2 regions of the Pseudoalteromonas sp. SWXJ133 genome follow, and region 2 is predicted to be linked to the other one. Evidence: predicted binding sites of a transcription regulator. Region 2 holds the regulator's gene; the other holds the start of a gene.
What was found. The regulator FliA, encoded in region 2, starts transcription of late flagellar genes. The targets are predictions, from matches to a motif close to CTAAAGNTNNNNNNNNNNNNGCCGATA.
Positions count from the first base shown of each region.

Region 1: I6F40_RS11965 (VC2046/SO_2500 family protein) is a predicted target of FliA. The motif match lies at 15,908-15,934, and genes of this name have one in related genera.

Region 1 covers NZ_JADYXJ010000014.1:75,039-93,633, reverse strand. Annotated here, with positions in the region: gene I6F40_RS12040 (M90 family metallopeptidase) at 1-802, opposite strand, end outside; gene I6F40_RS12035 (chloramphenicol acetyltransferase) at 968-1,606, opposite strand; gene I6F40_RS12030 (Leu/Phe/Val dehydrogenase) at 1,792-2,832, opposite strand; gene I6F40_RS12025 (fumarate hydratase) at 3,263-4,789, opposite strand; gene pabB (aminodeoxychorismate synthase component I) at 4,945-6,303, shown strand; gene I6F40_RS12015 (NUDIX hydrolase) at 6,310-6,885, shown strand; gene I6F40_RS12010 (L-serine ammonia-lyase) at 6,989-8,365, shown strand; gene cysB (HTH-type transcriptional regulator CysB) at 8,443-9,420, opposite strand; gene I6F40_RS12000 (hypothetical protein) at 9,744-10,502, shown strand; partial or broken gene I6F40_RS11995 (NCS2 family permease) at 10,587-11,871, opposite strand; gene I6F40_RS11990 (tetratricopeptide repeat protein) at 11,990-12,454, shown strand; gene I6F40_RS11985 (SulA-like leucine-rich domain-containing protein) at 12,730-13,164, shown strand; gene I6F40_RS11980 (YchJ family protein) at 13,203-13,682, shown strand; gene I6F40_RS11975 (GGDEF domain-containing response regulator) at 13,754-14,671, opposite strand; gene I6F40_RS11970 (DUF6172 family protein) at 14,863-15,165, opposite strand; gene I6F40_RS11965 (VC2046/SO_2500 family protein) at 15,346-15,873, opposite strand; tRNA gene I6F40_RS11960 (tRNA-Tyr) at 15,986-16,070, shown strand; tRNA gene I6F40_RS11955 (tRNA-Tyr) at 16,120-16,204, shown strand; gene I6F40_RS11950 (M48 family metallopeptidase) at 16,354-17,040, opposite strand; gene I6F40_RS11945 (MHYT domain-containing protein) at 17,378-18,595, shown strand, end outside.
Region 2 covers NZ_JADYXJ010000010.1:45,047-59,371, forward strand. Annotated here, with positions in the region: gene fliR (flagellar biosynthetic protein FliR) at 1-73, shown strand, start outside; gene flhB (flagellar biosynthesis protein FlhB) at 83-1,213, shown strand; gene flhA (flagellar biosynthesis protein FlhA) at 1,287-3,398, shown strand; gene flhF (flagellar biosynthesis protein FlhF) at 3,419-4,900, shown strand; gene I6F40_RS09680 (MinD/ParA family ATP-binding protein) at 4,893-5,753, shown strand; gene I6F40_RS09685 (RNA polymerase sigma factor FliA) at 5,780-6,490, shown strand; gene cheY (chemotaxis response regulator CheY) at 6,531-6,914, shown strand; gene I6F40_RS09695 (protein phosphatase CheZ) at 6,933-7,700, shown strand; gene I6F40_RS09700 (chemotaxis protein CheA) at 7,716-9,899, shown strand; gene I6F40_RS09705 (protein-glutamate methylesterase/protein-glutamine glutaminase) at 9,958-11,124, shown strand; gene I6F40_RS09710 (flagellar motor protein) at 11,117-11,881, shown strand; gene I6F40_RS09715 (flagellar motor protein MotB) at 11,884-12,840, shown strand; gene I6F40_RS09720 (ParA family protein) at 12,853-13,623, shown strand; gene I6F40_RS09725 (chemotaxis protein CheW) at 13,627-14,325, shown strand, end outside.

The sequences.
Region 1 (18,595 bases), on a different contig from region 2:
ATTGATAGTAATTAACTAGCATACTGTAAATTTCAGGATCGTATCGGCGAAGCTCTGCGGGCTTTTCGAGGAAGGTTTCGGTGAGTACAGCAAAAAACTCAGCTTCGTTAGTCGCACCATAGCTGTGAATAACATGCGGCATGCTATAGGCAACATGGCTTTTTAACTGGGTGAAAGCACGGCTAAATACTCTGCCCCACTCTTTGTAATCTGCTGAGCTTTTTAAAATGGGTGTGCCCGTTGTTTTACCTGTTTCTTGATCGAGTTGATGCGCAAACTCATGAAATACCAAGTTATGTCCATCGCTTGGTAAACGATTACCCTCAAGTACATCATGCCAGCTTAAAACGAGCGTGCCGCCAGGCCATGACTCGCCTAGTCTTACCGTATTATGGTAACTCACAAGTCCTGCACTATCGCGAGTTGATTGCGGAGCATAATAAGCACTTGGATATAATAAAATTTCTTTTACATTTCTATATAACGGCCACGGTTTATTAAGTACTAATACACACGCATCGGCGGCAACAATTAACTTCATTGCAGACGTTAGCCTTAAGCCATCACAACCGACAAAGCGTTTTTCGTTTAAAAACCACGTAATATGTCGCTCTAATTTTTCTCTGTCGGCGTCGGTCATTTTTTTATAGATGGGCATGCAACGCAGTAAAATATCTTTTTGCTGCGAATTTAAAGCAAAGTCTTTATATTTACTGCGCCATAATCGGTTTTGAATTGATGGCCAACGCCAGAAAATCACCACAAAAAGAATTAAAACAACAATTAACAGTCCATTTATCATGGGGATTTCCTGAGCTAAAGTATGGTATATAAATATGTCCAGCACACGTGTTTTTCAAGCATATAAGGTTATGTATTTGAATATAAAGTAATTCACATCGCATTGCTTATAGATTACTTATAAATTGTTTACTGCTTTGCACTGCCGTTACTGATGTGTTTAAAGTTAATTTTTGCAAAAGGTGTCAAATGTACCCTGCAATGTGTTTATAAATTTCGCTACGTGCAAACCATCCATTAATGAATGGTGTACATCGACAGCTAAAGGCATTGTGCCTGTGTGTTTATCAAACTGACCAAATACAAATTTAGGAATGCCTAAACTCTGCCCTTCACTAAATGCATGCGAAAACGCACTAAAATTCAGCCACGGCAAAACAGATATATGAATTAAATCTGCCTGCCCTTCTGTTTGAGCAAATGCATCAGAAAATAACGGCTGTAATTTCGCTTTTTTGCTTACGTCACTTGCATGATTTACAAACTCTTTAAACTCGCCTGTGCTGTTAAAATAACTAAAAACAAACGTATCGTTTTCAGACAACTCAACCACACTTGCGCGAACACTATTAAGTAACCATGGTTGATTATCTATTATACGTAGCATTATTGAATCGTACTCATGGCACGCTTTTAAGGTGCAATATACATACGCTTGAAAAAAAGAAAATTGATTGGTTTTGCAATAGTCGTAAAGTGCTTGAGCATCTAAACGCACACACACATTAAAATAAGGCTGAGAAAAGTGTTTAAATAATTCAAAGTGTTGCTTTCTAGGCCAATTATCTAAATCGATAGGCTGCATGAGAGAAGTTGAGGGAGTCATAATTTGCCGCACAAAATTAAAAACAAAGTGTACCGCTGTTCAGTAATAATTGCATTAGGGTCTGTTAATCTTTCAAGGATAAATCCGCAAAGATCAACACCCCTTAACTTACAGATAAACAAAAGGTGTGCAATTGCACACCTTTATTGCATTTTAGCTTAAATTTATAGACCGTTTTTAATGATCTCTTGCGCTAATTCGTCAGCAATTAAATGCGTTGATTTTTGCTCTTTTTCGCTACGGGCAAAGATTTCCGTTAACGTATTAAAAATACCTTCAACATGTTTATTAGACGCTGCTGCACTGTAACCTTCTGGCGCTGTTTCGTAATAAACATTAATAATACCACCAGCGTTAATTACGTAATCAGGGGCATATAAAATGCCTTTTTCACGAATAACTTCACCGTGGCGAGACTCTGCCAGCTGATTATTAGCACAGCCTGCAATAATAGTCGCTTTTAAACGCGGTATCGTTAAATCGTTAATAGTTGCACCTAATGCACACGGTGCATAAACATCAACATCTAAGTCGTAAATTTCATCAATGCCAACCGCAGTCGCGCCAAAATCATTAACTACGCGATCAATTGCAACTTGGTTAATATCTGTTACAAACAACTCAGCGCCCGCATCAGCTAAATGCTTACATAAACCATAAGCAACAGCACCTAAACCTTGAACAGCCACTTTCACACCTGCAAAATTTTGATGACCACGTTGATGCTGTAGCGCTGCTTTAATTCCTAAAAACGTACCGTATGCTGTAAATGGCGATGGGTTACCACTTTTACCTTCAAGGCCCAGTACGTAATTAGTTTCTTTATTCATAATAGCTACATCAGCACATGTGATGTTTACATCTTCTGCTGAGTAATAACTGCCATTTAATCGCTCTAATTGGCGACCAAATGCACGGAATAATTGCTCAGATTTAATTTCTTTCGCGTTACCTATAATTACAGATTTACCGCCACCAAATGGTAAGCGCGCAACTGCATTTTTATAAGTCATGCCTTTTGATAAACGTAGCACGTCGTAAACAGCATCTTCGTCGTTCGCATAATCCCACATTCTACATCCACCAACAGCAGGACCTAGGTTGGTATTATGTACAGCAATAATTGCTTTTAAACCCGATTCTTCATCAGAACAAAAAACCACTTGTTCATGGTTATCAAATTCAACTCGATTAAACACAGCCACTTAAAATACTCCGAAATAGTTAACCCGTGAGAGGGTATGCGCGCTGGAAATAGTCGAGACTTTATCACTTCATATTCGAGTTCGCTATACTCGCAGAAGATAAAACCAATGAAAACATCAAGCTTAAATTAAATAACCGGATTAAAACTATTGTATAGATAAAAAATTCACAAAATCGTCATTTGTAAGTTTTAAAAACTATAAATAGAACAACCACATCAATTTACGTTTACGTGAACGTAACACAACTATTGCGTGTAAAGTTTAATATACAAGTGCTGCTTGCCCGCCACGTACTGCTGCCTATAGGTTTCCAGTAAAAAGTGAGCTTTTTCGCAAACTGGTCAGAGCTGTAAACTTGGTAATGACTCTATTTAAAAAAACAAAAAAGCGAGCACTAGGCTCGCTTTTTAAAAATACAAAACGTACGTTATTTTAGCTTGCTATCAAGCTCTTCTATTTTAGCTTTCCAGATTGCAGGGCCTTGTGTATGCGCATTGGCGCCTTCACTGTCTACTGCAACGGTCACTGGCATATCTTCTACTTCAAATTCATAAATAGCTTCCATACCTAAATCTTCAAAAGCAACTACGCGTGCTTTTTTAATCGCTTTAGATACTAAGTAAGCTGCGCCGCCTACAGCCATCAAATAAACAGATTTATGCTCTTTAATAGACTCAACCGTTGCAGGGCCACGTTCAGCTTTACCAATCATGCCTACAATGCCTGTTTTTTCTAGCATCATATCGGTAAATTTATCCATGCGAGTTGCCGTTGTAGGGCCAGCAGGACCAACTGCTTCATCGCGTACCGCATCAACAGGACCAACGTAATAAATAAATTTATTATCAAAGTCTACGCCTTTTGGTAAGCCTTCACCTGAATTGATCATATCTTGTAGACGTTTATGCGCTGCATCACGACCTGTTAAAATAGTACCTGAAAGTAAAACAGTTTCGCCCATTTTCCATTCTTGAACATCTTTTTTAGTCAGTGTATTTAAGTCAACACGACGTGTGCCTTCGCCCACTTCAAATGTTACTTGTGGCCAATCTTCTAGCTTAGGTGCTTTTAAATTAGCAGGACCAGAACCATCAAGTGTAAAATGTACATGGCGAGTTGCCGCACAGTTAGGGATCATTACTACAGGTTTTGAAGCAGCATGTGTTGGTGCTGTTTTAATTTTAACATCAACAACCGTTGTTAAACCACCTAAGCCTTGTGCGCCAATACCTAATTTATTAGCACGGTCAAAAATTTCTAAACGTAGCTTTTCTTCAGTCGTTTCTGCGCCGCGTTCCATTAGTTCATGGATATCAACCGGGTCCATTAACGACTCTTTAGCCATTACTGCCGCTTTTTCAGCCGTACCACCAATACCTATTCCTAGCATGCCTGGCGGACACCAACCAGCACCCATTGTTGGTAGTGTTTTTTCTACCCATTCAGCAACATCATCTGACGGGTTTAACATAACCATTTTACTTTTGTTTTCAGAGCCGCCGCCTTTAGCCGCAACCATTACTTCTACTTTACCGCCCGCTACTAAATCGATATGTACAACCGAAGGCGTATTATCTTTCGTGTTTTTACGCGTGCCAGCAGGGTCTGCAACAATAGATGCACGTAAAGGGTTATCTGGATTCAAATATGCACGACGAGTACCTTCATCAACCATTTGTTGAACGGTTAAATCTGTTTTATCCCACTTAACATCCATACCTACTTTAACAAAACAGGTAATAATACCGGTATCTTGGCAAAGTGGACGCTTGCCTTCAGCCGACATGCGTGAGTTAATTAAAATTTGTGCAATGGCGTCTTTAGCCGCTTTACTTTGTTCTTTGTTGTAAGCTTTTTCGAGAGCTTGAACAAAATCAAGTGGGTGATAGAACGAAATATATTGCAATGCATCTTCAATGCTATCAATAAAGTCTTGCTGACAAATTGTACTCATAGTGGTTCCTTAAGTTACCGTTACGCGTTGTCGCGTAATCTAAATCAAACCGGTGACGGTGGTTTGCACTGTTTTTTACAGCTTAGTGCTGCCAAAAAATTTGACTTATGATACCCTCCCAGCCCGTTTCGAGCCAGTTCTTAAAGGGGCAGTAAATGCTAAACAATAAAAAAAATTGTATTAAATTAGGCATAACACAAAACTGCATTGACGTTTTTGCGCATTTTTCACATTTGCATTACGCAATTCTATTAGATTCTGCAAATAGTAATCATATAAACAGCCGTTTTGATATTATTGCCATTGAGCCGCAAAGTACCCTTGAAGTAAAAAATAATAAAAGCTTTTTAAATAATATAGAAAGTAATGATAACTGCTTTGAAATTATGAATAATGAGCTTTCGCATCTTGATAAAACAAAAGCCGGTTACGATTTACCCTTTAACGGCGGCTGGCTTGGCTACTTTGGCTACGACCTAGGCCGTACAATTGAAAACATCCCCACTCATGCTATTGAGGATATTAATCTTCCCCAAATGGCTATTGGCCTTTACTTAGATGCCCTTATTTACGACAAGCAGCAACAAAGCTGGTTTTATGTATCGCAGCCAAACACCGATCGATTAGCGCTTTATGAGCAATACTTAAATACACACGTTAACTCCCAAGTTAATACGCAGTCCTTTGCCCTAAACAGCGACTGGCAATCAAATATGAGCGAAACGGAATACGCTGCAAAGTTTGCCCAAATTGAGGAGTATTTAAAAAGTGGCGATTGTTACCAAATTAATTTAGCGCAGCGCTTTAACGCTCAGTTTGAAGGCTCCCCTTGGGCAGCTTATATTAAACTGCGTGAGGCAAATAAAGCGCCGTTTTCAAGCTTTATAAATCACCCTCAAGGGGCTATTTTATCAATTTCTCCTGAACGCTTTATATCTGTAAATAATAACGTTGTAGAAACCAAACCAATTAAAGGCACACTGCCACGAAAAGCAGATGCACTAGAGGATCAACAACAAGCGCAAATACTCGCAGCATCAGCTAAAGATCGCGCCGAAAATGTAATGATTGTTGATTTACTACGTAACGATTTAGGCAAAGTAGCAAAACCAGGCAGCGTTCACGTCCCCTCCCTTTTTGCTATTGAAAGCTTTCCGGCAGTGCACCATTTAGTAAGCACGGTAACCTCAGAACTTGATGAAGGTAAAACAGCGGTCGATCAGCTAAAAGCGGCTTTTCCGGGGGGCTCAATCACAGGCGCACCCAAAATTAGAGCGATGGAAATAATTGAAGAACTAGAGCCGCATCGCCGCAGCATTTATTGTGGTTCAATTGGTTATTTAAGTGCGTGTGGAAATATGGATACGAGTATCACTATTCGCACCTTGGTGTGCCACAAAGCGCAAATTTACTGCTGGGCAGGCGGCGGAATAGTCGCTGATTCTAAAGTCGAATTGGAATATCAAGAAACTTACGATAAAGTAAATAAAATCCTCCCTTTATTAAAACAGTAGGTCGCTTTGAATAGTGAACACATTATGGCGCGCTTTTTGTTAAGCCCTACAGCTGTGCCAAACCAGTTAAAAGACACACGTAAAAAACGCGCTAGCGCTGTTATGCTGCCAATTATTGATATAGATAACCATGCACATATTTTACTGTGTAAACGCCCTACTTATTTACACCATCACCCTGGGGAGATTTGTTTGCCCGGAGGCAAGTTTGAAGTAAGCGACATTACCCTTCGCACCACAGCACTTCGCGAACTAAAAGAAGAGCTAAATATTGCCCAAAGCAACGTTAATGTATTAGGTCACTTACCTGAGTATTCAACCTTAACGGGTTTTAGTATTAGCCCCTATGTGGGTTTACTCAAAAAAAACACCACCTGGGAAAATGACTATAATGAAGTACAAGCGAGCTTTTTGCTCTCTGTCACTGAGTTAAATAACGAAGCTAATTGGCAACCCTTACCTTTTCAACGATTTGGGAAAACGGTTATTTTGCAAGGTTTTAAAACGCCGCATGGTTTACTTTGGGGTGCGACTGCAAGCATTATAAAAAACTTTACAAAACAACTCGCCTTACCAGTTTAAATCTTCGTTATTAGTAGTTACACAATCACAATTCCACGTTATCATGCTCGACCGTTCAAAGAGCAGCTTCATGCTGATAAAACAAAGTAGAGACACACACATTATGATCAGTGCATTTGATATGTTTAGCATTGGTATTGGCCCTTCGTCATCACACACCGTTGGCCCAATGCGCGCATCACGCTTATTTGTTAATGACCTACAAGAACAACAATTATTAGCAAATGTTACCGATATTAAAGTAGAGCTTTATGGCTCTCTTGGTCAAACAGGTGTTGGCCATGGCTCGGGTAAAGCCGTAATTCTTGGTTTAGCCGGTTACGATCCTGAAACAATTGATGCCGATTTAGTCGACGATATTTTAGCGACCATTGAAAAAGATCAGGTTATTTATCTAAACAAAACACACAAAGCTAAGTTTCCAAAACAAGGTGCTATTGTTTTCCATCGTCGTAAAACACTGCCTAAGCATTCTAATGCAATGGAAATTATCGCCTCAAACAACGGCGAAAAAATTTACAGCAAAGTATATTACTCTATTGGCGGTGGCTTCATTGTTACCGACGAAGAGTTTGAAAACGAAAAACAGGCGGCCCTCGATATTAGAGAAGAAAATCCAGCCCCCTTCCCATTTGGTAGCGCAAAAGAACTACTAGAGATGTGTAAAGAGTCTGGGTTTAGTGTTTCTACCTTGATGATGAAAAACGAAAAAACACTGCGCACTGAAGACGAAGTAAAAGACACATTGTTCCATATTTGGAAAGTAATGATGGCTTGTATTGACCGTGGTATGCGCACCGAAGGTATTTTACCTGGCGGCTTAAAAGTAAAACGCCGTGCGCCCAGCTTATACTTAAAACTAAATATAGAGGTCAGTAACGACCCGCTCCGTGCAATGGACTGGGTTGATTTATTTGCCCTTGCCGTAAACGAAGAAAATGCGGCAGGTGGTCGTGTAGTTACCGCACCAACTAATGGTGCTGCGGGTATTTTACCGGCTGTGCTTATGTACTATCACACATTTGTGAAAGAAGTAGACCGCGATATAGCCACGCGTTATTTATTAACGGCTGCTGCCATTGGTATTTTATATAAAAAGAATGCCTCTATATCGGGTGCCGAAGTAGGTTGCCAAGGTGAAGTGGGCGTTGCGTGCTCTATGGCTGCAGGCGCATTAACAGAAATTGTTGGTGGCAATGTTGTGCAAGTAGAAAACGCAGCAGAAATTGGTATGGAACATAATTTAGGCCTAACGTGCGACCCTGTTGGTGGCTTAGTACAAGTACCGTGTATTGAACGTAATGCAATGGGCGCTATTAAAGCAATTAACGCTTCACGTTTAGCTATACGTGGCAGTGGCGAGCAAAAGGTATCGCTTGATAAAGTGATTAAAACCATGCTTGAAACTGGTAACGATATGAAAACCAAATATAAAGAAACTGCTCGCGGTGGATTGGCTGTTAATATTATCGAATGTTAATCAGCTCGCTATAAAAAGAAAAAGCCGCCTATTTTTAAAATAGGCGGCTTTTTTATTATTCGTTTAATGTAGTGACATTATTTAACGGGTAACTCTATATCTGCAAATAGCTTATCTACGTCATCTTGGTTACGTAATAAGCTTGCTCGCTCCACGCGCTCTTTAGTTAAATGCGGTGCAAAACGTTCGATAAAATCATACATATAAGTACGTAAAAAGCTGCCCTTTCTAAAACCAATTTTGGTCGTGCTAGCTTCAAATAAGTGGCTTGCATCAATACACACTAAATCGGTATCGCTCACTTGATCTATCGCCATTGAAGCAACAACACCAACTCCTAAACCCAGTCGTACGTATGTTTTTATAACATCAGCATCGGTTGCGGTAAATACAATGTGTGGTTCGAGCCCGTGTGCGCTAAACGCTTTATCTAACTCTGAGCGGCCCGTAAAACCAAATACATATGTAATGAGTGGATATTGAGCAATATCAGCCACAGTTAAACTATTTGCCTTCTTAGCGAGCGGATGGTCTTTAGCAACAACAATACTGCGGTTCCAATGGTAGCAAGGCAGCATAACTAAATCTGAATACAAATGCAGTGCTTCTGTTGCAATAGCAAAATCGGCATCACCGCGTGCTGCAGCATCCGATATTTGCTGTGGAGTACCTTGGTGCATATGAAGCGATACCGCAGGGTATTTTTTCATAAACCCTTGAATAACGTTAGGCAAAGCATAACGAGCTTGGGTATGTGTTGTGGCAATATTCAACTTACCTTGATCAGGTAACGTATGCTCATTAGCAACGGCTTTAATACCTTCTACTTTGGAGAGTATTTCACGAGAAATATTAATTATATCTTCGCCGGCACCAGTTACATGCGTTAAATGTTTACCACTGCGACCAAAAATTTGTACACCCAACTCATCTTCTAACATGCGTACTTGTTTAGAAATTCCTGGCTGCGAGGTAAATAAACTCTCAGCAGTCGCTGAAACATTTAATTTATGATTTTGTACTTCTACGATGTATCTGAGTTGTTGTAATTTCATGGCTGCAAATTTTAACGTTATTATTCATATTATTTATAAAGGCAATGCCGCTTAAAACCAAGTGTTATTTACGTAAAATAGTACTTTAGGTCTTTAGGTATGCAATTATCTGATTAGAGCTCAAGGCTAGCATAATAAATATGCTTCAGGTAGCGATGATTATCCCGCTAAAGTTTATAAGTTCTCAGGCTTACTGAAGTTTATAAAATACTTAATCTATCAATTTTTAGCATATTTTTTAAGTTAATCAGCGCAAAGCTACCCTGTTAACGTATATTTAATGTAAGATTAAAAAATTAGGTTATACATCTGAGAATTACACCATGATCGTTTCTATTATAATAGTGCTTATAGTTGCATTGATTGTGATTGCACTTTGGGTAAGTGCTGTACAGCAATATAAAGAAAAACAAGAAGCTGAACGTCGTAAAGAACTAACAAAACAAAAAGCTATACTTGATGAAACCGAAGAAGCACTAATGAATAGTGTAAACATACCACTATCTGAAAACATAGTGCGCGCATTACAACGCCGTATTTATGAAGCACTCAACACTATGGTTATCAATTCGCCAAATTCTAAAGCATTAAAGAGCCGTCTTAGCGAAGCAAAAACACATTTATCTAACCCTGTACAAAGTAGTAATAACGAAGTTCTATCTTTGCCTAATAATGACAAGCAGCTGGTAAGTTTAATTCAAGGCATTAAAAGATTACGCGCTATTCTTCGCTCAGAACATAATAAAGGTCGTGTAGATAGCCAAATTTTTATAGTTGAAGATAAGCGTCTCGAAAAACTTCAACTACGAATTAATATTGAAAATCAAATAAAACGAGGTCTATCTGCTCGCTCAGCAAGTATGGTTGGTTCTGCTAGGCAATATTTTGAAAAAGCACGCGCAACGCTTAATGCAGTCACTTACTCTGATGAATATATAACATCTAAGTATCAAGAAATAGAAGGTTACTTAGAAGCTATAAGTGTTGATCTCAGAGCCTCTAATGCAAGCGCACTTAAAAAGAAAACAGAAGAAGAGCAAGACGACTTAGACATACTGTTTGCTCCTAAAAAGAAATGGTAGCGTTTTTTTACTAAAAAATAAGTATTAAAAAAGCCTGCACGAATTAAAATTCATGCAGGCTTTTTTTGTATTTTTTGTTAGCCATTAAGACAAAAATGCAAACTTGAAAACAAACAAGGCTGTTAATATCCAAACACTAATACTGACTTGATCTTGCTTACCGCACAAGACTTTAACCGCCGTATAAGATATGAAACCAAGTGCAATACCGTGCGCAATCGAAAACGTTAATGGTGTCATTAGTAGTACCACAGTGACAGGAATTGCATCGGTCATATCATCCCAGTTTACAAACTTTAAATTTTGCAGCATCAGTACGGCGACATATAAAATAGCACCTGCCGTAGCATAAGCGGGTACCATTTGTGCAAGCGGTGCAAAAAACATCATTAGTAAAAAGCAAATACCTACAACCACAGCCGTTAAGCCAGTACGTCCACCAACAGATACGCCAGCAACCGATTCTATATACGATGTAGTCGTCTAACATCGCACCTGCAATAGTTGCTGAACTGTCAGCACTTAATGCGCGCCCTAAACGAGGCATGTTACCTTTTTCATCAGCTAAACCTGCTTTTTGAGTTACCGCAACTAATGTACCTGAAGTATCAAAAAGATCGACAAACAAGAAAGCAAAAATAACACTCATCATTGATATATCAAAAGCGGCTGCAAAATCTAGCTGCATAAAAGTAGGTATTATTGATGGTGGCATAGCCATAACACCGTGATATTCAACAAGCCCCAAACTTAAAGCAATGCCAGTCACTAATAGAATACTAATAAGCACGCCACTTTTAAAATCGCGGTATAAAAGCGCTGCAATTACAAAAAAACTTAATATAGCCAATAACGGTCCAGGAGAAGTAATATCGCCCAACTGCACTAATGTTGCCGGGCTTGAGACAATAATACCTGCATTTTTAAGCGCAATTAATGCTAAAAAAGCACCTATACCCGTTGCGATTGCTCGCTTAAGCACCAGAGGTATGGCATTAATAATCCACTCTCTGACTTTAAATAAGCTTAAAAACAAAAATATACAACCCGACATAAATACAGCCCCTAGCGCGGCTTGCCAGGTATAACCCATTCCTAATACGACACCATAAGTAAAAAAGGCATTTAGTCCCATACCAGGCGCTAATGCTAATGGATAATTAGCCCATAAACCCATTATAAAACAGCCTATCGCAGCTGCTATACATGTCGCTACAAATGCAGCCCCTTGATCCATCCCTGCCTCTGCAAGCATAGCCGGGTTTACAAATACAATGTATACCATAGTTATAAAGGTAGTTAGACCAGCAACGCATTCGCGTTTAACTGTTGAATTATTTTCGCTCAGTTTAAATAAGGCTTCGAACATAATAAACTTGTGATAGTAAAAAGTGGCGGAATTTTAGCACAAAAATTAACTTTTACAGGACATTCCACCTTGCTTTGTACTAAACTATTAAAGCAGTTAAAATAATAAATGAACCCATATGCTTAAAACAACACCTTGTGAGCAAGACTTAGAGCAACAGCTAGATAATATTTTAGGTTTTGTTACTCAACCAGAAAATACCTCTGTGCCCGTTGATAATAAAAAAGATGAGCAAAGTATTTTAAATAAAGCCCTATATTATTTAAAAAATAATCAAGCTCCATTGGCTGCAAAATGGATGCGACTTGCTGCAATGGCAGGAAACCATAGAGCACAGTTTTATTTAGGTTTATTTTTTGTGAAAGGTGAAGGCGTGCCACAAAGTGTATTTCATGCTGTAGCTTGGTTAAGCTTAGCAAGTAGCCAAGGGTACGCACCTGCCGCAGCAGCGGTTACAGATATACGCAAACATATCGAAACTAAGCGATTTAAAGATGCTCAATGTTATGCAGCAAGTTTGTACGAACAAATCCACCAACTCCAGTTTTCTCATATGATCCCTCGCACGAGTGAAAACACATAAGCTAACTATGGTAGAAGTACTGTATATGGTTACAAAGATAATCCTATACAGTATAAAATCTCAAAATGAAGAAATTACTCAATAATTTATTTTGAAAATACCCTCTCAAAAACAACCCTATAACAAGCTGATTAATAACGAATTATAAATTAAAAAATAAAAACAATGATCAAAAGCTGAATAACTGTACAAATAAATAGCATAAAAGGCTTGCACGAAAGCACTGTATAAACTACTGTATATAAATACTGTATAAAAACCCAGTGAGTGAAATTATGTTACAGCCTATTACCGTAAGAACAGTTAAAAGTTACCAACAAGATGAGCAAAGCGATTGCGTGAATTTGATTCAAATTGAAGATGAAATTTCAGCGACCTTTGAGCTTTTAAAAGTATTACACCAATACAATCGCTCTAATGCATGGACGTTACTAATTGCTCCAGATCATGTACCGAGCAAAGCTTTACTTGACTCATGCTCTATTGATACAAGTAAATTACTTGTTATTAGACAGAAGCACCTAGTAAATTTAGAGTATGTATTAAATTCTGCATTACATAACGGAAACTTTGCAGCGGTAATTACCTGGACCGATATAGTTAATAACCAACTACTGACTAATTTATCGTTCGATTTAAGTAAAACGAATACAAAACTATACTGTTTTACTAAAAAGTCTCAAACAACAGAGATATCACTCGCCCAATAAGCTTGTTAAACTGATGTTTTAGACTTTGTATTATTATTATGACTTCACTCAATACCACATTATGTTTTTGCAGCAGTGGGCACAATTATGCCGATTGCTGCGAGCCGCTTCATTTATCTGTTAAGCAAGCTAACTCTCCTGAACAACTTATGCGCTCACGATTCAGTGCTTATGTTATTAAAAATGCAGAATATGTTTATCAAACCTACGCAAAGGAAAAACAAGCTGAAAATCCGGTTAAAGAAATCAATGATTTTGCTAACAGCTGTCGATTTATAAATCTTGATGTAATTGGGTCAAGCCATGATGACGATACTGGCAATGTAGAATTTAAAGCCCAATATTTTTGTCAAAACTTATTTTGTGAACTTCACGAAAAATCGCAGTTTATTAAAGAAAATACTCAATGGCGTTATTTAGATGGCATTATATATCCTGTTGAAGATATTAAAGTGGGCAGAAATGATGACTGCCCATGCGGTAGCAATAAAAAGTACAAAAAATGTCATAGCGTGTAATAATTTTATTTGATTATTTATCACCTATAAGGTGTTTTTAAGTATCAACAAGTCTTATTGGCTCGCTAAGCTTAAAAACACACTTGGTTACGACCTTGCATTTTGGACTCATACATTTTTTCGTCTGCAATTTGCAAAGTATTTTTATTACTTTCGTAAGGTTGTAACGTGGAACCGCCAATACTAATGGTAACAAACCCGTACTCTGAATATTCATGAAGGATTTTTAAATCAATTATATTTTTTTTGATTTTATCAGCAACACAAATAGCACCTTCAGTGCTTGTATGAGGCAGAACAACCACAAACTCTTCGCCGCCATAACGAGCTACAAAATCGGCTGGTCTTTGCAAACTATTTGTAATAGTTTGTGCGACAAGGTTTAACACCTTATCACCTTGCACATGACCATAAATATCGTTGTATTGCTTAAAGTAATCTATATCGATGAGTAAGAGCGCATAGTCGACCTTTTCTCGCAAGGCGCTTCGTTCCATTTTATTAAAATGCGCATCAAAATAACGACGATTAAACACTTGTGTTAAATCATCTAGAAATACTTTTTGATTTAATAAGTCGTGCTGTAATTTTAACGTTATATGCGCACGAACTCTTCTAAATAAAGTTTCTGTCTTAATAGGCTTTTTAATAAAATCAACAGCTCCGGCTTCCCAACACTCTTCTTCTTCATTTTCAAATGATGTAACAAAAATAACCGGGGTATCTTGTGTCTCAGTATTATTTTTTAATTTTAGGCATGTTTCAATACCGCTCATTCCACCCATATTAATATCGAGCAGTACTATATCGGGTACGTCTACATTACAAATTTCAATCGCCTCTTCACCACTTCCAGCGGTTATAACATTAAAATGCTCAGATAATATTTTTTTTAATACAATTAAGCTTAATAACTGATCGTCAACTACAAGTACTTTAGAGTTCTTTAAGCTTAATTTTAATTGATGGTCAGAGTAATTTATCGGCATAGTACAACTGTTTTATTTTTTTAATTAAATACACCCTATAACACCCCATTTTGTTATGCAAATGTTAGCAATAGCTAGTTCTACTAAACTAGCCAATAAAAATGATTTATTGCAAATTTTTAAGATATAAAAACAAAAAATGAGCCACTTGGGCTCATTTTAAAACTTCAAACACTTAATTAAATTATGTGTTATTCGTCATCATCTAAATCTAACTGTTGACGTTGAGCAGGTCGAGCTAAAATCTCTACATAGAAAGAGGTCAAACCTTGCTTTTCAATCTCGCCAATTTGGTTACTTAATTCAGCAACGTGCACAACTTGCGCATCTTCAGCTGTGTTACCAAACTTACAGTCAAATGCCCAATAGTCAGCATCTTCAGGTAGCGTTTTATTACGCTCTCTTTTCAAATATTTTTTCACTTCGTGCTTTGCAGCATCAACCATACGAGGGTATTTGATTTTCTCGTGATTTAGCGTGAATGTTTTCTTCATTACGTTCCTAATTACCTTGGTTTAATGATAATGGCATTTCATGTCATACCATTTGACGCCATTATAGCAATTGCATTTAATTTTTGGATGCTTTTTTTTCATTAAATCAATTATTAGCAATATATATAAAGCAGACCCGTTATGAAGCATATATTAACTGATGATTATTACAATCATATATCACACCGCAATGAGCTGAAGTGGTTGATGTAATGCATCATTATTAAGGCTGTCGTAAAAAGCAGCTGTATCTATAGGAAGGTTAGCTAGTTGCGTTTGCTCGCTTTTAATTCTTCTTCTGACAGCAAGCTCACAATTATCTATTATATTAAGTGAAATATGCTTATCATCATTTCTAATCGCAAGTGGTTCAGGGCTTAAGCATTGTCTTAGCTTAATACTTGCCATACCACAGCGCGCTCCTTCTTGAGATATAAATGATGCATTAAATTGTCCAATCAACATATTATATTCATCAGGGGCCAAAAGTTGCTTTGGACCTGCACCAAATTGCTTTCTTAATGCCTCTTCTTCTATAACTAAATTATCTATTTCAGTTTTTGGTAAATGAAATTGACTAAAGTCGAGTGCGTCATGTGACAGCATCGCTAATAATAGTGCAAATTCGCCACGACGATTTTCATGCACACTATTATTGAGTCTACTGTTTAACTGACTCTCTGTGATTAACAAATCATCTATTTGCATAGTCTTTAGCCGATTGTGGTAACTGATAGATATTTATCGGCTTTATTTCAATTTTCTTTAGCTTTTTTCTTTACTTAAATACGCAATTTGCTATTATCAGCGCCGTTGCATTGGAGGGGTTCCCGAGCGGCCAAAGGGATCAGACTGTAAATCTGACGGCTCAGCCTTCGCTGGTTCGAATCCAGCTCCCTCCACCACTTTTCTTACCGCTAAGTTAAGTGGGGCCAAATGCAATAAAATTAGTGTGGAGGGGTTCCCGAGCGGCCAAAGGGATCAGACTGTAAATCTGACGGCTCAGCCTTCGCTGGTTCGAATCCAGCTCCCTCCACCACTTCTCTAGCATTCCTATATTCCTATATTCCTATATTCCTATATTCCTATATTCCTATATTCCTATATTCCTATATTCCTATATTCCTATATTCCTATATTCCTATATTCCTATATTCCTATATTCCTATATTCCTATATTCAGTAACATCAAAACACCCATTGTAAACTCATACCATTTTGTTTTAACCAATTAGATGATGTTTTGTAATCGGGGAAAAACGCCTCTACTCGCTGCCAAAAAGCTTTGCTATGATTTAAATACTTTAAGTGGGCAAGCTCATGAACAATCACATAATCTATAGCGTGGTAAGGAGCACCTATAAGATGTAAATTAAAAGTGAGTTCTCGCTTGCTATTACAACTCCCCCACTTTCGTTTATAAACAGCTATTTTTAAATCATTTGGTAACTCTTCACCCATTTGAGTACAGAAATACGCTAAACGCATCTCTATGTATGCAATAAGCTGCTCTTTAAGATAACTCTCTAATAACTGTCGATACTTTTGATAAGTGTTTTTAACTCGAGGAGATATTGTAATAAGTAAGTGGTCATCATACGGGGTTACTTTGGAATCTTGGCCTGAGTCCAGTTTCAAATAAATAGTTTCTGAAAAAACACTGATTTTTTTAGATTCAAAAGGATATTGCTTAGTGTCCTCAATTAAAAATTGTTTTTTTAATTGCTCTGCAACCCACTTTTGCTTATCAAATAACCAAGTATCAATTTGCTTTTTTGCGACAAAGTTTGGTGCATACACGGTCACCTTTCGTTTATGTACTTTTATAGCAACTGTTTTTCGTCTAACACTTTTCTTTAACTGATATTCAAACACTTAATTTCTCATAAACTATTTTAGTGCAGATAAAAATTATCCACTTTGCAATTAAGATAAAGTTGCTAAAAAGCTATTAGCCACAATAAACTCACTAACCCACTACTTTAATACAATTTAGCCCTACATATACTAAAACAAAGACACATTAATATATTTTAGTATTGTAATAACACCATATTAAAATAAAAAACAACGACTAAAGAAATACTACTTGCTAAACAAAAGATAACATATAGTTATAAAAGTGTTTTTCATAGTGGTTCAATGAAATAATTGTTTATTTACTAGTAAATTAGATTAAACTTATTCAATAAAGACTATATTTTGAGCCATTATGTTATCAGCTTTTTTTATTACTGACCAAGACCCAAGCTTAATTATTAATGGCGTTTATGATCCTGTTTTAGTTTCCATGTCTGTGTTGATAGCTATTTTTGCAGCTTTTTTTACTACCCGCCTCATTGATTTAGCAAAAAAAACTAAGTTTCCTGGTTATCAACGTTTAGCAAATATAACAGCTGCTATTGTTTTTTCAGCCGGTATTTGGAGCATGCATTTTATTGGTATGCTCGCGTTTTCACTGTGTACCAACATTAGTTATGATCCAACTATTACACTCGTGTCTTTTTTGCCCGCGTTAATTGCTTGCCAGTATTCGGTATCAATGCTTGTAAACAGTAATGGTAACTTAAAAGTATTATCAATTTGTTCCGTGTTGCTTGGCGCTGGTATTGGCACTATGCATTACAGTGGTATGGCAGCAATGGAGCTTGCCCCTCTTCTTCGATACGATCCACTCATGTTTGGTTTGTCAATTATAGTGGCTATTTTTCTCTCTTTTATTGCTTTATACAGTCGCTTTAATCTCGAACGTATTTTTTCAGATCTGACACCAGTACAAAATAATTTAATTAGTGCAACTATTTTAGGCTTAGCTGTTGCAGGTATGCACTACATGGGGATGGCTGCAACACGTTTTGTTGCAACGTCTCCACTTATTTACGATGATGTAAACGCTAATGCGGGCCTTACTTTTGTTGCTATTTCTGTAGCAACAGCAACAATTGCAATCACTAGCGTTGTTGCTGTAATAAATGGCATGGTTCGCTACCGAATGTTACTTGAAGAGAAGTCAGCTGACGAGTCTCGCTTAAACGCAATTTTAGGTACAGCCATTGATGGTATTGTAACAATCGACCATACAGGTATTATTTTGAGCTTTAATGAATCAGCAACTAAAATATTTGGTTGGTACGAAAATGAAGTACAAGGCCTAAACGTGAAAATGCTGATGGATGACTCCATTGCAAAATACCATGATGGCTACCTCTCAAACGCGCATAATATTGATTTAGGTAAAGTAATAGGTATAAATCGAGATGTCTGTGCAAAGCACAAAGATGGGCATTTATTTCCTATTCGTTTAGGTATTGGTCAGGTAAATCAGTCTGGCCAAAACCCGTTATTTGTTGGTTTTATTACAGATTTAACAGAGCAACGAGCTTTGCAAAGGAACCTTGAAGAAAAAGAACAAAAGTATCGATCTTTAATG
Region 2 (14,325 bases):
TGTTACTCAGTTTGAATTTCAATGGTTAAAAATGGTTGAGCTAATGTGTACTCTAGTTGGTTGTTCACCTTAGGAGAAAGGCATGTCTGAAGACTCAGGACAAGAAAAAACAGAAGAACCCACATCCAAAAAGCTTGAAGAATCTAAAAAGAAAGGTCAAATAGCGCGTTCTAAAGAGCTAGGTACCATGTTTGTACTTATTTTTTCGGCTATATCGCTTTTGATGTATGGACCTGAAATTGGCAAAGGTTTATACAATGTAATGGGCCGTACGCTTAACTTGAATCGTAACGAAGCCTTTGACACTACTAAAATGTTTGCTGTATGGGGAGAAGTTGCGGACGCTTTAATATTTCCTATGGCCATGTTCGTATTTATTATTGTTTTAGCTGCGTTTATAGGTAATACCTTGTTAGGTGGTTTTAATTTTAGCTGGGAAGCAGCCGCGCCTAAAGCAAGTAAAATGTCGCCAATGAAAGGCTTTAAGCGAATGTTTGGCCCGCAAGCGGCTGTTGAGCTTGTAAAGTCACTATTAAAGTTTGGCTTAGTTGCAAGTTCCGCTATATTTCTAATTAATACCTTTTTTGATGAAATACTGCACTTAAGTTTAGAAAGTGCACCGGGTAATATTATTCATGCCTTAGAAATTTTAGCTTGGATGTTCTTGGGTCTTTCGTGCACTTTAATTATTATTGCGGCAATTGATGCTCCATTTCAAAGTTATAATCATAACAAACAACTTAAAATGACAATGCAAGAGGTTAAAGATGAGTATAAAAACTCTGAAGGTGATCCACAAATAAAAGCGCGTATAAGACAGACTCAAAGGCAAATGTCACAAAATCGCATGATGCAAGACGTCCCAGATGCTGATGTTATTGTTACCAATCCAACTCACTATTCGGTAGCATTAAAATATGACACAGAGCGTGCAGGAGCGCCTATTGTGCTTGCAAAGGGCATTGATGAAATGGCGATGCAAATTAGAAAAGTAGCAATAGGGAATGAAGTACCTATTTTAGAATCCCCGATGCTGACTCGAGCACTTTATCATACTGCTGAAGTTGGCGAACAAATACCGGATCAGTTATTCACCGCTGTAGCGCAAGTTTTAGCCTATGTATTTCAGCTTAAGCGCTTTAATAAAGGGCGCGGAAAACGCCCAACTAAGCTTAACAATAAGCTACCCATCCCAGATGCCTATAAATATTAAAATCGTTAACCTAGTAACTTGGAATAGTTATTGCTAATTCAATGCAGTGTCAATTTTTTGAAATTGTAGAATTATGAGTTTTAAAGCGGTATTACAACAACTTAACAGAGACAAAAAAGACTATGCCAAAGGGGTCGGTACTCCTTTGCTTGTACTTGCTGCCTTAGGAATGGTGATTTTACCATTGCCGCCATTTTTACTCGATATTCTTTTCTCGTTTAATATTGCCCTCGCATTAGTGGTTTTACTCGTGACTGTTTACACGATGAAGCCGGTCGAGTTTGGTATATTCCCCTCTGTATTGCTAATCGCTACGATTATGCGCTTAGCGCTCAACGTTGCCAGTACTCGAGTTGTATTACTTGAAGGTCATAATGGTGGTGATTCTGCTGGTAAAGTAATTGAAGCGTTTGGCTCAGTTGTTATTGGTGGTAACTACGCTGTTGGTTTGGTTGTATTTTTAATTCTGATCATTATTAACTTTGTAGTAATTACTAAAGGTGCTGGGCGTATATCTGAGGTATCTGCACGTTTCACCCTTGATGCAATGCCGGGTAAACAAATGGCAATTGACGCCGATTTAAATGCTGGTTTTATAAGTGCTGAGCAAGCGCGTGATCGCCGCGAGGAAGTAACCCGAGAAGCCGACTTTTATGGCTCAATGGATGGTGCGAGTAAATTTGTAAAAGGCGATGCCATTGCAGGTATTGTTATATTGATCATCAATATTGTTGGTGGTTTGTTTGTAGGTATGATTCAGCACAATTTGAGCTTTGGCGATGCCATGGAAGTATATACTTTACTTACTATTGGTGATGGCTTAGTTGCTCAGCTACCTTCTTTACTGCTTTCAATTGGTACAGCGATTGTTGTAACACGCCAAAATGAGTCGCTCAATATGGGTGACCAATTCAAGAAACAACTTGGTAATGAAAAATCACTCTTTATTGCTTCTGGTATTTTGATCATTATGGGGTTAGTGCCTGGCATGCCGCACTTTGCTTTTTTAAGTTTAGGTGCGTTACTAGGCTATTTAGCTTACTACACACAGCAAAGTAAATTAAAAGCCGCCGCTGCAGAGGCTGAGGAAGCAGCTAATGGTGGAAGCGCTGCAACGGGTGTTGCAAATAAACAAGAGCAAAAAGAACTTGGTTGGGATGACGTTCAACAGGTTGATGTAATTGGATTAGAGGTAGGTTACAGATTAATTCCTTTAGTTGACCAATCACAGGGTGGTGAGTTACTTAATCGTATTAAAGGGGTTCGTAAAAAGCTTTCTCAAGAACTTGGCTTTTTGGTGCCACCTGTACATATCCGCGATAATTTAGAGCTTGACCCTAATGCATACAGAATAACACTAATGGGTGTTTCAACCGGTGAAAGCGAGCTTAAACATGGCGACGAGCTAGCGATTAATCCTGGGCAAGTGTTTGGACCAATTAAAGGAGTCGACACTAAAGACCCTGCTTTTGGCCTTGATGCAGTTTGGATTAAGCCTGATCAAAAAGATGAAGCACAATCACTTGGTTACACCGTTGTCGATTCTGCCACGGTAGTTGCAACCCATATTAGCCAGTTATTAACTAACAGTGCGGCGTTGCTACTAGGACATGAAGAAGTCCAAAACCTGCTTGATATGCTTGCTAAAAGCCACCCTCGTTTAGTGGAAGGATTAGTACCCGATGTATTACCATTAACTGCAATTGTAAAAGTACTGCAAAATTTATTGAATGAAGGGGTGGCTATTCGCGACATGCGCTCAATTGTTCAAACCCTTGTTGAATATGGTCCGCGTAGCCAAGACCCTGATGTACTAACGGCTGCGGTACGTATTTCACTGCGAAGATTAATCGTTCAAGATGCAGTGGGCATGTCATCAGAAATTCCTGTCATAACCTTGGCGCCTGAGTTGGAACAGATGTTGCATCAGTCATTGCAAAATGCAGGCGACGAAGGTGCCGGTATAGAGCCAGGACTTGCTGAGCGACTTCAAGTGTCATTGACGCAAGCGCATCAGAACCAAGAAATGGCTGGAGAGCCTTCGATATTGCTAACGTCAGGAATGTTACGCACTGTGTTATCTCGTTTTGTTAAGTACACCATTCCAGGATTGAGAGTGATGTCTTATCAAGAGATACCAGATGAAAGACAGATCAAGATTGTTAGCTCTGTAGGCCAACAATAAGAATTTAAAGGGGTTGAATCATGAAAATAAAACGTTTTTTTGCTAAAGATATGCGCACAGCACTTAAAGAAGTTAAAGATGAATTAGGTGTTGATGCGGTTATTATGTCAAATAAGAAGCTGGCTAACGGTGTAGAAATTGTAGCGGCAGTTGATTATGACAAAGCAGCCCCTAAAGAAGCAGCGCAACCACAACGTACTGCTGAGCCTCGTGTTCAAGCAGCACAGCAAAGTATGCATAATTTTATAAAGCCAGAGCCTCAGCGTGCCAAACCTGAACCTCAAGCAAAAGTGGCTGACAGCTTACAAGCATTACTAGAGCGTCAGTCGCCGCGTCCACGTTCCCCTGAACTTGCATCTATGTTTTCACAATCGGGTATTGATACTACTGATAACTATCAAGAACCAGCTGCGCAGCCGCGTATTAAAAATATGTTTGCTCCTGAAAATGCAGCGCCAGTTCGCCCACAAACTCAAGCAGATAGTTTGGGTTTTGATGATTTAGATCGCGACTTTGATGATTTAGATAGCCCAGTAACGACTCTTCAACAAAAACCAAATAATGAAAGCCAAGAAATGACAACCATGCGTGAAGAAATGAACGCAATTCGTCAATTATTAGAACATCAAGTGTCTGGTTTAATGCAGCAAGATATGGCGCGACGCGATCCTACACGTGCTTGTATGGTTGACCGTTTAGTCGGCATGGGTATTGATAAAGAAGTCGCGCAACAAATGGCATGTTTCGTACCTGATGACGTATCTCGTCAACAAGGTTGGAAAGCATTGTTAACGATGGTCGAGGATCAAATGCAAACAACTAATAATGAAATACTTCGCCAAGGTGGGGTATATGCATTAGTAGGTCCAACAGGTGTTGGTAAAACAACGACTGTTGCTAAACTTGCAGCTTTAGGCGCACAAAAATATGGCGCTGATAAAGTGGCTCTAATAACCACTGATACTTACAGAATTGGTGCATATGAGCAGCTTGCAACTTATGGCCGTATTATTGGTTGTGGTGTAAAGCAAGTTAAAGATGCTAATGAACTAGCTGAAGTTTTATATCATCTGCGTAATAAACGACTAGTATTAATTGATACTGCAGGTATGAGTCAACGAGATTTGCGTTTAACGGAGCAGTTGAATACGTTAATGCGCAACCAACGTGTGGATATTCGTAGCTACCTGGTACTAAGTGCCACAGCACAAATTAATGTACTACAAGAAACAGTACGCCACTTTAAAAAAGTACAGTTAAGCGGCTGTATTTTCACTAAGTTAGATGAGTCATTAAGTTTAGGTGAAATTATTAGTATTGCGATTCAAAATCGTCTTCCAATAGGGTATCTTACTAATGGTCAACGAGTACCAGAAGATATTCGTGTTGCAAATGCTGAAAAACTAGTAAAAAAGGCTGAGCAATTGTATTTAAAAAGAATAAAAGCACAAGATTCAAGGCATCAATCAGTGGCGTCAAGTTCAGTAGGGATGTATGATTAACACAGTATTAGATCAAGCAAGCGGCCTGCGAAAAATGAGTCAGAACAGTAACAATGGCGTAAAAGTTATTGCTGTAACCGGTGGTAAAGGTGGAGTAGGGAAAACAAATGTTTCTCTAAATACCGCTATTGCATTAGGGCAGCAAGGTAATAGAGTGTTAGTACTGGATGCCGACTTAGGTTTAGCAAACTGTGATGTTATGCTTGGTTTGCGTGTTGAGCGCAATTTATCACACGTTTTGTCTGGTGAATGCGAGCTTGACGAAATTTTAGTTGAAGGCCCAGCAGGTATTAAAATTGTACCCGCTACATCGGGTTCGCAAAGTATGGTTGAACTGTCACCATCTGAGCATGCGGGGCTAATTCGTGCATTTAGCGAATTGAATACCGAATTTGATATTTTGATAGTAGATACAGCCGCTGGTATTTCAGACATGGTACTGAGCTTTTCACGCGCGGCACAAGATGTAATGGTTGTCGTGTGTGATGAACCAACATCGATAACGGATGCTTACGCACTTATTAAAGTATTAAGTCGTGAACATGGTGTTTATAAGTTCAAAATTGTTGCCAATATGGTCCGCAGTATGCGAGAAGGCACGGAATTGTTTGCAAAGCTTTCTAAAGTTACAGATCGCTTTTTAGATGTATCAATGGAGCTAGTAGCCACCGTTCCTTATGATGAAAATATGCGTAAAGCAACGCGTCGTCAAAGAGTGATTGTAGAACTTTTTCCAAATTCGCCAGCCGCTCTTGCTTTTAAAGCGTTGGCAACCAAAGCAGTTAAATGGCCAATACCAAACCAACCATCTGGTCATTTAGAGTTTTTCATTGAGAAGCTAGTAAACGGCTAATTATGACAACATTGGTGAATAGAGCTATGGGATATCAATCAACACAAAATTTAAATGTGATTGTTGAGAAGCATGCATCACTTGTCAAAAAGGTGGCGTGCCATCTAATTGCTCGATTACCTCCTAGCGTTCAACTTGACGATTTAATTCAGTCGGGGATGATAGGTTTAATAGAAGCTTCAAAAAACTTTGATGCGACAAAGGGCGCAAGCTTTGAAACCTTTGCAGGTATTCGTATTCGCGGAGCTATGCTTGACGAAATGCGCCGTGGTGATTGGGCTCCTCGCTCAGTACACCGAAAAAGCCGACAGGTTGCAGAGGCAATTACTTGGCTCGAAAGTAGTCTTAATCGTGAACCAACGAATACAGAAGTTGCTGAAAAACTTGAAATTTCGCTTAATGAATACCATCATATTTTAAGTGATGTAAATTCTAGTAAAGTATTAGGTATTGAAGACCTTGGCATAGATGAGGATGTTATTACTCCCATAGACCAGGATTTTGCACTAGATAGACCTTTTAATAATGTAAAAAAAGAGCGGTTTAATGCATCTTTACTAAGTGCAATTAAGTCACTACCGGAGCGTGATGCAATGGTGCTCTCTTTGTACTATAACGATGAAATGAATTTAAAAGAAATAGGACATATACTCGATGTAAGTGAATCGCGTGTAAGTCAGATACATGGTCAGGCGATGATTAAGCTCAAGGCTAAAATCAATGACTGGATAAATTAGTAGTAAGTAAACACAGGTTAAGGCCTCACTGGAGGATGTTTTGGATAAAAACATGAAAATTCTTGTAGTTGATGATTTTTCAACAATGAGAAGAATTATAAAAAATTTGTTACGTGATTTAGGTTTCACTAACGTTCAAGAAGCTGATGATGGTTCTACAGCTTTGCCTATGTTACAAAATCAGGTGTTCGATTTTGTGGTTACCGATTGGAATATGCCAGGAATGCAAGGCATTGATCTTTTAAGAGCAATTCGTGCGGATGATAAGTTAAAACATATTCCCGTATTGATGGTAACAGCAGAAGCTAAAAAAGAACAAATAATAGCAGCAGCGCAAGCCGGTGTTAATGGTTATATTGTTAAGCCATTCACGGCTGGAACATTAAAAACTAAATTAGAAAAAGTATTTGAACGTTTAGGCTAAATGATAAGGGAGAGGCTTATGCCAGCACCTGCTGCGCCTCAAATAACGTTAGAACAAGCTCGTCAACTCGTTGTTTTTTTAGAAAATGATGAACAAGATAAAGCAAATCAATTAATTTTGGAGACTGCGTCTAAAGAACACTCTGAATTATTTGCTGAAGTTGGAAAATTGACTCGTCAATTGCACGAATCACTAAAAGGCTTTGAGCTTGATACTCGTTTGGCTAATCTAACTACAGATGCTATTCCAGATGCTAAAAAGCGACTTAATTATGTTATAGAAATGACAGAAAATGCCGCTAATAAAACAATGGATGCCGTTGAAGCTAGTTTACCTATAGCTCAACAATTGGCCGATGAAATATCCCATATCAAACCGACATGGGATCGTTTAATGAGCCGCGAGATTGAGCTCGGTGAGTTTAAATCGCTGTGTCACAGTATCGATAAGTTTATGAATAACTCTCATCATAAAACGGATGAGCTACAGAACTTAATGACTAATGTATTAATGGCTCAAGACTATCAAGACTTAACAGGGCAAGTTATCCGTCGCGTTATTGAGCTTGTTAGAGAAGTAGAAGAAAGCTTACTTCATCTTTTAACAGCATTTGCTGCTCAAGATGACAGCACAGCTGAGATAATAGAACAACAAAAAATAGAAGAACCAGTTGTTACACAAACTTTAGCAGGTCCAGAAGGCCCTATTATTGATAAAGAATCGCGTAATGATGTTGTGTCTGATCAAGATGAAGTCGATGATCTTTTATCAAGCTTGGGCTTTTAAGAGGAGAGTAACTGCATGTTTGAAGTCGATGAAGATATTTTACAAGACTTTCTTGTAGAGGCAGGAGAAATCCTAGAGCTTTTATCTGAACAGTTAGTTGAACTGGAAAATAATCCAGAAGATACTGAATTATTAAACGCTATATTTAGAGGCTTCCATACTGTTAAAGGTGGTGCAGGCTTTCTTGCAATGACGGAGCTTGTTGATGCTTGTCATGGTGCTGAAAACGTATTTGATTTATTACGTCAAGGCGTGCGAACGGTTAATTCAGAATTAATGGATGTTATTTTACAAGCACTCGACACTATTAATGAAATGTTCGCAACTATTCAAAATAGAGATAAGCCTGAACCTGCAGACCCTCAATTACTTGAAACCCTTCATATATTAGGCTTACCTCCAACAGAAGCTGAACTGAACGGAGTATCTTCACAAACAGATGTTGAGCAATCTCAAAATGAGGTGGTTGATACGCCAGCAGCTGACGATGATCCATTTGCATTTGATGAATTATTTAGCGGAACTCCTTCAGTTAGTACTGGTGACATAGACGAAATCACTGAGGATGAATTTGAAAACTTACTTGATGAACTACACGGTAAAGGCCAAGGTCCTGTTGTTGAAAAACCGCTAGTAAGTAGTGACTTTAATGGTGACATTACAGATGACGAATTTGACAACTTACTAGATGAGTTACACGGTGTTGGCAGTTTTGGTAATGTTACAACTAAAGAGCCTAAGCAAAATAACGCTGTAAAACTACCAGCAGAACCTGCTAAATCAAACTTAAATTCATCAGATGATGAAATTAGTGATGACGAATTTGAAGCACTCCTTGATGAACTTCACGGTAAAGGTACTGCTCCTAAATCAATAGAGAGTACTCCCGTTGTAAAGCAGCCTACTTTGCCTGCTGCACCAGCTTCTAAAGCAAGTATGCCTATAAAAAAACCAGAACCTGCGGAAGTTCCTGCTTCTAAGCCGGCAGAAAAATCCGTTATTAAAGCAGCACCTAAAAAAACAGCGCCGCCTGCAGCCGAAACAACAGTTCGCGTAGATACAAAACGACTTGACCAAATTATGAATATGGTTGGTGAATTAGTACTTGTACGAAATCGTCTGGTTAGTTTAGCAACTAGTTCAGATAGCGAGGCGATGGGTAAAGCAATATCGAACTTAGATGTAGTGACTGCTGATATTCAGGGCGCGGTTATGCAAACGCGAATGCAGCCAATTAAAAAGGTATTTGGCCGTTTCCCTCGCGTAGTACGCGATTTAGCACGCAGCTTAAACAAAGATATCAACTTACAACTTGTAGGTGAAGAAACCGATTTAGATAAAAATTTAGTTGAAGCTCTTGCTGATCCACTTGTGCATTTAGTTAGGAACTCAGTTGATCATGGTATTGAAATGCCAGCGGTTCGTGAGGCTGCAGGTAAGCCTAGAACAGGTAACGTTACTTTATCAGCATCCCAAGAGGGCGATCATATATTGCTAACCATTAAAGATGATGGTGCTGGTATGGATGCTGAAAAACTGAAAAAAATCGCAATTAGTAAAGGTGTACTCGATCACGACCAAGCGAGTCGACTTTCTGATACTGATGCTTATAACCTTATTTTTGCACCAGGCTTTTCTACTAAAGAAGAGATTTCTGATATTTCTGGTCGTGGTGTTGGAATGGATGTGGTGAAAACTAAAATCACCCAACTAAATGGCTCTGTAAGTATTCAATCGGAGTTAGGCGTAGGTACTATTTTAGAAATAAAAGTACCACTTACTTTAGCTATATTGCCGACCCTAATGGTAATTGTTGGTGCACAAACATTTGCGTTACCACTAGCTGGTGTTAGTGAAATATTCAATTTAGATTTAACAAAAACAAATGTGGTTGATGGGCAACTAACAATTATAGTGCGTAAAAAAGCAATACCGTTGTTTTACTTAGAGCATTGGTTAGTTAAAGGCACAGATCGTTCGCAGCGAAAAGCAAAAGGCCACGTAGTTATTGTTCAAATTGGTACGCAGCAAGTTGGTTTTGTTGTTGACTCATTAATTGGTCAAGAAGAGGTAGTTATTAAACCGCTCGATGCATTATTGCAAGGTACGCCAGGCATGGCTGGCGCTACAATTACTTCGGACGGTGGCATTGCACTAATTTTAGATGTTCCAAGCATGTTAAAACATTACGCTGGCTAATAATAAAGTAGGTATATATTTAATATATACCTACGCATAAATTTAATAAGAGAGCTAAATGGCCGTTAAAGTTTTAGTTGTTGATGATTCAAGTTTTTTTCGCCGTAGAGTAAGCGAAATCCTTGAGCAAGATAGCGACATACAAGTTATAGGCTTTGCTGTTAATGGCAGAGAAGCTGTTGAGAAAGCAGCTCAATTACGTCCTGATATGATCACCATGGATGTCGAAATGCCAGTGCTTGATGGCATTAGCGCAGTTAAAGAAATAATGGCGAGTAATCCAACTCCTATCCTAATGTTTTCATCACTAACACGTGATGGCGCAACAGCAACTTTTGATGCACTTGATGCTGGAGCAATGGATTTTTTACCGAAAAAATTTGAAGATATTGCCCGTAATAATGAAGACGCTATAAAGCTTTTGCAAAATAAAGTGAAAGATATAGGGCGAAGACGTTTAGCAGGAACATTTAGGCCTGTAACACCACCTAAGTCAGTAATACCAACTAGAGCGATAACAAGCTCACTTCCGCAAGGAACGAATACATCAACGCCCCCTGTAAAACAACCAGATAGAAGTTTTCAAAGATCAGCACCTGCTGCATTTATACATTCGGATGTAGCCACAGTGCGAGCAAGTGGAAAACAATACCAACTCGTTGCTATTGGTACGTCCACAGGTGGGCCTGTTGCGCTACAAACTATATTGACCCAACTACCAGCTAATTTTCCTCACCCTATTTTACTTATTCAGCATATGCCTGCAGCATTTACACCCGCATTTGCGGCACGTTTGAATGGCCTGTGCCAGATAAAAGTGAAAGAAGCACAACAAGGTGATCGCTTACAGCCTGGAACTGCTTATTTAGCACCTGGTGGACAGCAGATGATGGTCGAAGGGCGCGGGGCAAATAGAACACTGCGTGTATTTGAGGATCATAGCGAGAGAATAAGCTACAAACCGAGCGTAGATGTTACTTTTGCTAGTGCAGCCAAAGCGTATCAAGGTGATGTACTTGCTATTGTTCTAACAGGTATGGGGGCTGATGGACGCGATGGTGCGAGAATGTTAAAACAAATGGGTGCAACCATTTGGGCACAAGATGAAAAGAGTTGTGTTGTTTACGGAATGCCTCAAGCAATTGCTAATGCGGGGCTTTCAAGTGAGAGTTTAGCACTTAGTGATGTTGCTGCACGGATAAAGAGAGAGGTGGGTTGTGGATAAGCTCTCAATATTCGGACTATTTGTGGCATTGGGTGCAATAGGACTAGGTTACTCTTTAGAAGGAGGCGTTGTTTCTGCCCTATTTAATGGCCCTGCGCTTATTATTGTATTCGGCGGCACGCTTGGCGCTGTTATGTTGCAAACATCGGCTAGCACATTTAAAAAAATGCTAAATATGAGTTCTTGGGTTTTTGTCGCGCCACAATACGATATTGAAGAAGCAATAGAGCAAGTTAAACGATGGTCTTATAAAGCGCGCCAAGAAGGTTACTTAGCGCTTGAAAATGAAGCGTTAGCCAATTCAGATGCTTATGCTGCAAAAGGTCTAAGCTTACTTGTCGATGGCTGCTCAGAGCAAAAACTACGTGATACTCTTGAAATAGATTTACTGCTAGAGCGCGATCGTTTACTCGAAGCCGCTCGTGTTTATGAAGCAATGGGGGGCTACAGCCCTACTATTGGAATTTTAGGCGCCGTGCTTGGTTTAATACAGGCAATGTCGTTCATTACCGATCCGCAAATGCTTGGTGCTGGCGTTGCAACTGCATTTATTGCGACGATTTACGGTGTTGGTTTAGCTAATTTATTGTTTTTACCTATGGCAAATAAATTAAAGCAGCGTGTAGAGCAAAAAATGCTTTACCATGAAATGCTTGCCGAAGGCATCATTGCAATAAGCATCGGCGAAAGCCCAGTCAATATAGAATTAAAGCTTGAAGCCTACCGCGTAGAGCGTCCTAATTTCGTGGACGAGTAAACATGTTGCGCCGACGACTTCGCCATTCTGCCCCTAAAAACCAGCATACAGAACGTTGGCTTGTATCGTATGCCGATTACATGACCATTATGTTTGCCTTTTTTGTCGTGCTGTATGCAATAGCGATTAACAAAGAAGAGCAATTTCAAATATTGTCAGACTCCCTCGAACATGTTTTTGATAAATCAGCCCGCCAGCACTCTGCTCAAGGTGAAGGCGTTAATGGTAATGGGATATTGACTGATAGAGTAACACCTGAACAAGAAGTTCTTTACGGCGAAAGTATTTTAAAAGAAGAACAAGGCCCAGAGCTACTCGACGGTCAAAGTGATACAAGTAACATACAACAAAAATATCTAGGAAAGCCTCTCGACAGCTTATTAACTAAATTACAGTCAGCGCTTATTGATGAAATTCGTGATGGGGAAGCTAGTTTAGAGCTTAATCAAGATTGGCTGATTATAGAGCTAAGCTCAGGTATGTTATTTTCAAGTGGCAGCTCAGTTGCTCACTCTCGAGCAAAACAAGTTGTAAAGATTGTTAAAGATATTATTGCTCCAGTAGATAACTATATTAGAGTACGTGGCTATACTGATGATGAAAGTATTCGTAATGAAATGTTTCGCTCAAATTGGGAACTCTCGGTAGCTAGAGCAACGTCAATTTTAGTAGAGCTTGAAGCATTGGGTATTAATTCTGCCAGAATGGCGATAGAAGGTTATGGTCAATATTCACCTTTTGTAAGTAATGATACAGAACAAGGGCGAGCAGAGAATCGTAAAGTTGTTATTGCACTTTCTAAGTATGGTTTACCACAAAAAAAAAGCATCAAAGATGGACAAGCAAGTGAGCATCTAGTGGTAGCGCCTGAAGTTGAACTTCCTTCAGATGACGACACAATAAAAATAATTCGTTTGCCTCATGGTGGTATTCGCATAACAACGCGAAATGAACAGTAATTAGGATGTAATGTGAAGATTTGGACTGTCGCTAATCAAAAAGGGGGGGTTGGTAAAACAACGACCGCAGTGAGCCTTGCTGGTATTTTAGCCTTGCAAGGTAAGCGTGTGTTGCTTATAGATACAGACCCTCATGCATCACTCACTTATTACTTTGGCATCGATTCAGAGGATTTAGAAGTGAGTGTTTATGATATTTTTGCGCGTGGCACAAGTATGCAAAGTGAAGAGATACTTCAAGCTTTATGCCCATCAACACTTGAAAATCTAGATATTTTACCCGCAACTATGGCAATAGCCACGCTTGATAGAAGCATGGGTAATAAAACAGGAATGGGATTAATATTAAAAAAAGCACTTGCAAAAATAAGCGAACATTACGACTATGCTATTTTAGACTGTCCCCCAGTTTTAGGGGTGTTAATGGTGAATGCGCTTGCAGCAAGCGAACGAATTTTAGTGCCTGTGCAAACGGAGTTTTTAGCACTTAAAGGGCTTGATAGAATGATGCGGACTATGGAATTAATGCAAACCTCTCAAGCGAAAGATTATCAATATACTATAATCCCTACTATGTATGATAAACGTACTAAAGCATCGTTAGAAGCATATAAAACACTGCAAAGTACATATGGTGATAAAGTCTGGCCAGGTGTGATACCGGTAGATACTAAATTTAGAGATGCAAGCTTTGCGCAAAAAGTGCCTGTAGAGTATTGTCCTCGTTCGCGTGGTGTATACGCATATAAAGCACTGCTAGAATATTTAATTGAACAAGGTTAATGAATGAGTAAGCAATTATTTGCGAATGAAAAAGTAATGAAGCAATATCTAGGGGCTTTGTTATGTGAAGACGAGCCTGTAGATAACCTTGAGCCAATTGCAAAATTACTTGAGCAAGTTCCAGATAGTTCACAACACGCGCACATTCATTTAAAGCCCAAAGAACAAATAAAAGCCACAGAAAAAATATTTGATCAAGACTTACTCAGTGTTGAAACTGAACCAATGATTGAAGCCAAAAAAGCTGTTGACGATGAAGTAATAAAATCGATATGCAATGCTATAGAAAAGCCAGAACCACAGATTGCAACCAATTGTCAGTCTGACTATTTTGACGGCGAATTTCAGGCATTATTTTTTGAAGTCGCTGGTTTAACATTGGCTGTACCATTAAAAGCATTAGGCGGTATACATCAATTAGGTGAAGTAAATCATTTATTTGGTAAGCCAAAATGGTTTAAAGGCGTTATGCTCAACAGAGAAGAGAAGCTTAATGTTGTTGATACTGCTCGTTGGGTAATGCCAGAAAAGTATGATGATAAATTAGAGGCGTCTTTAGATTATCAGTATTTAATTACCTTAGGTGATAGCCAGTGGGGCTTATTAGCTGAAAAGTTGATAAATAACATTACATTGAGTAAAGAAGATGTAAAATGGCGTACAAATAAAAGTAAGCGCCCATGGCTTGCAGGCGTTATAAAA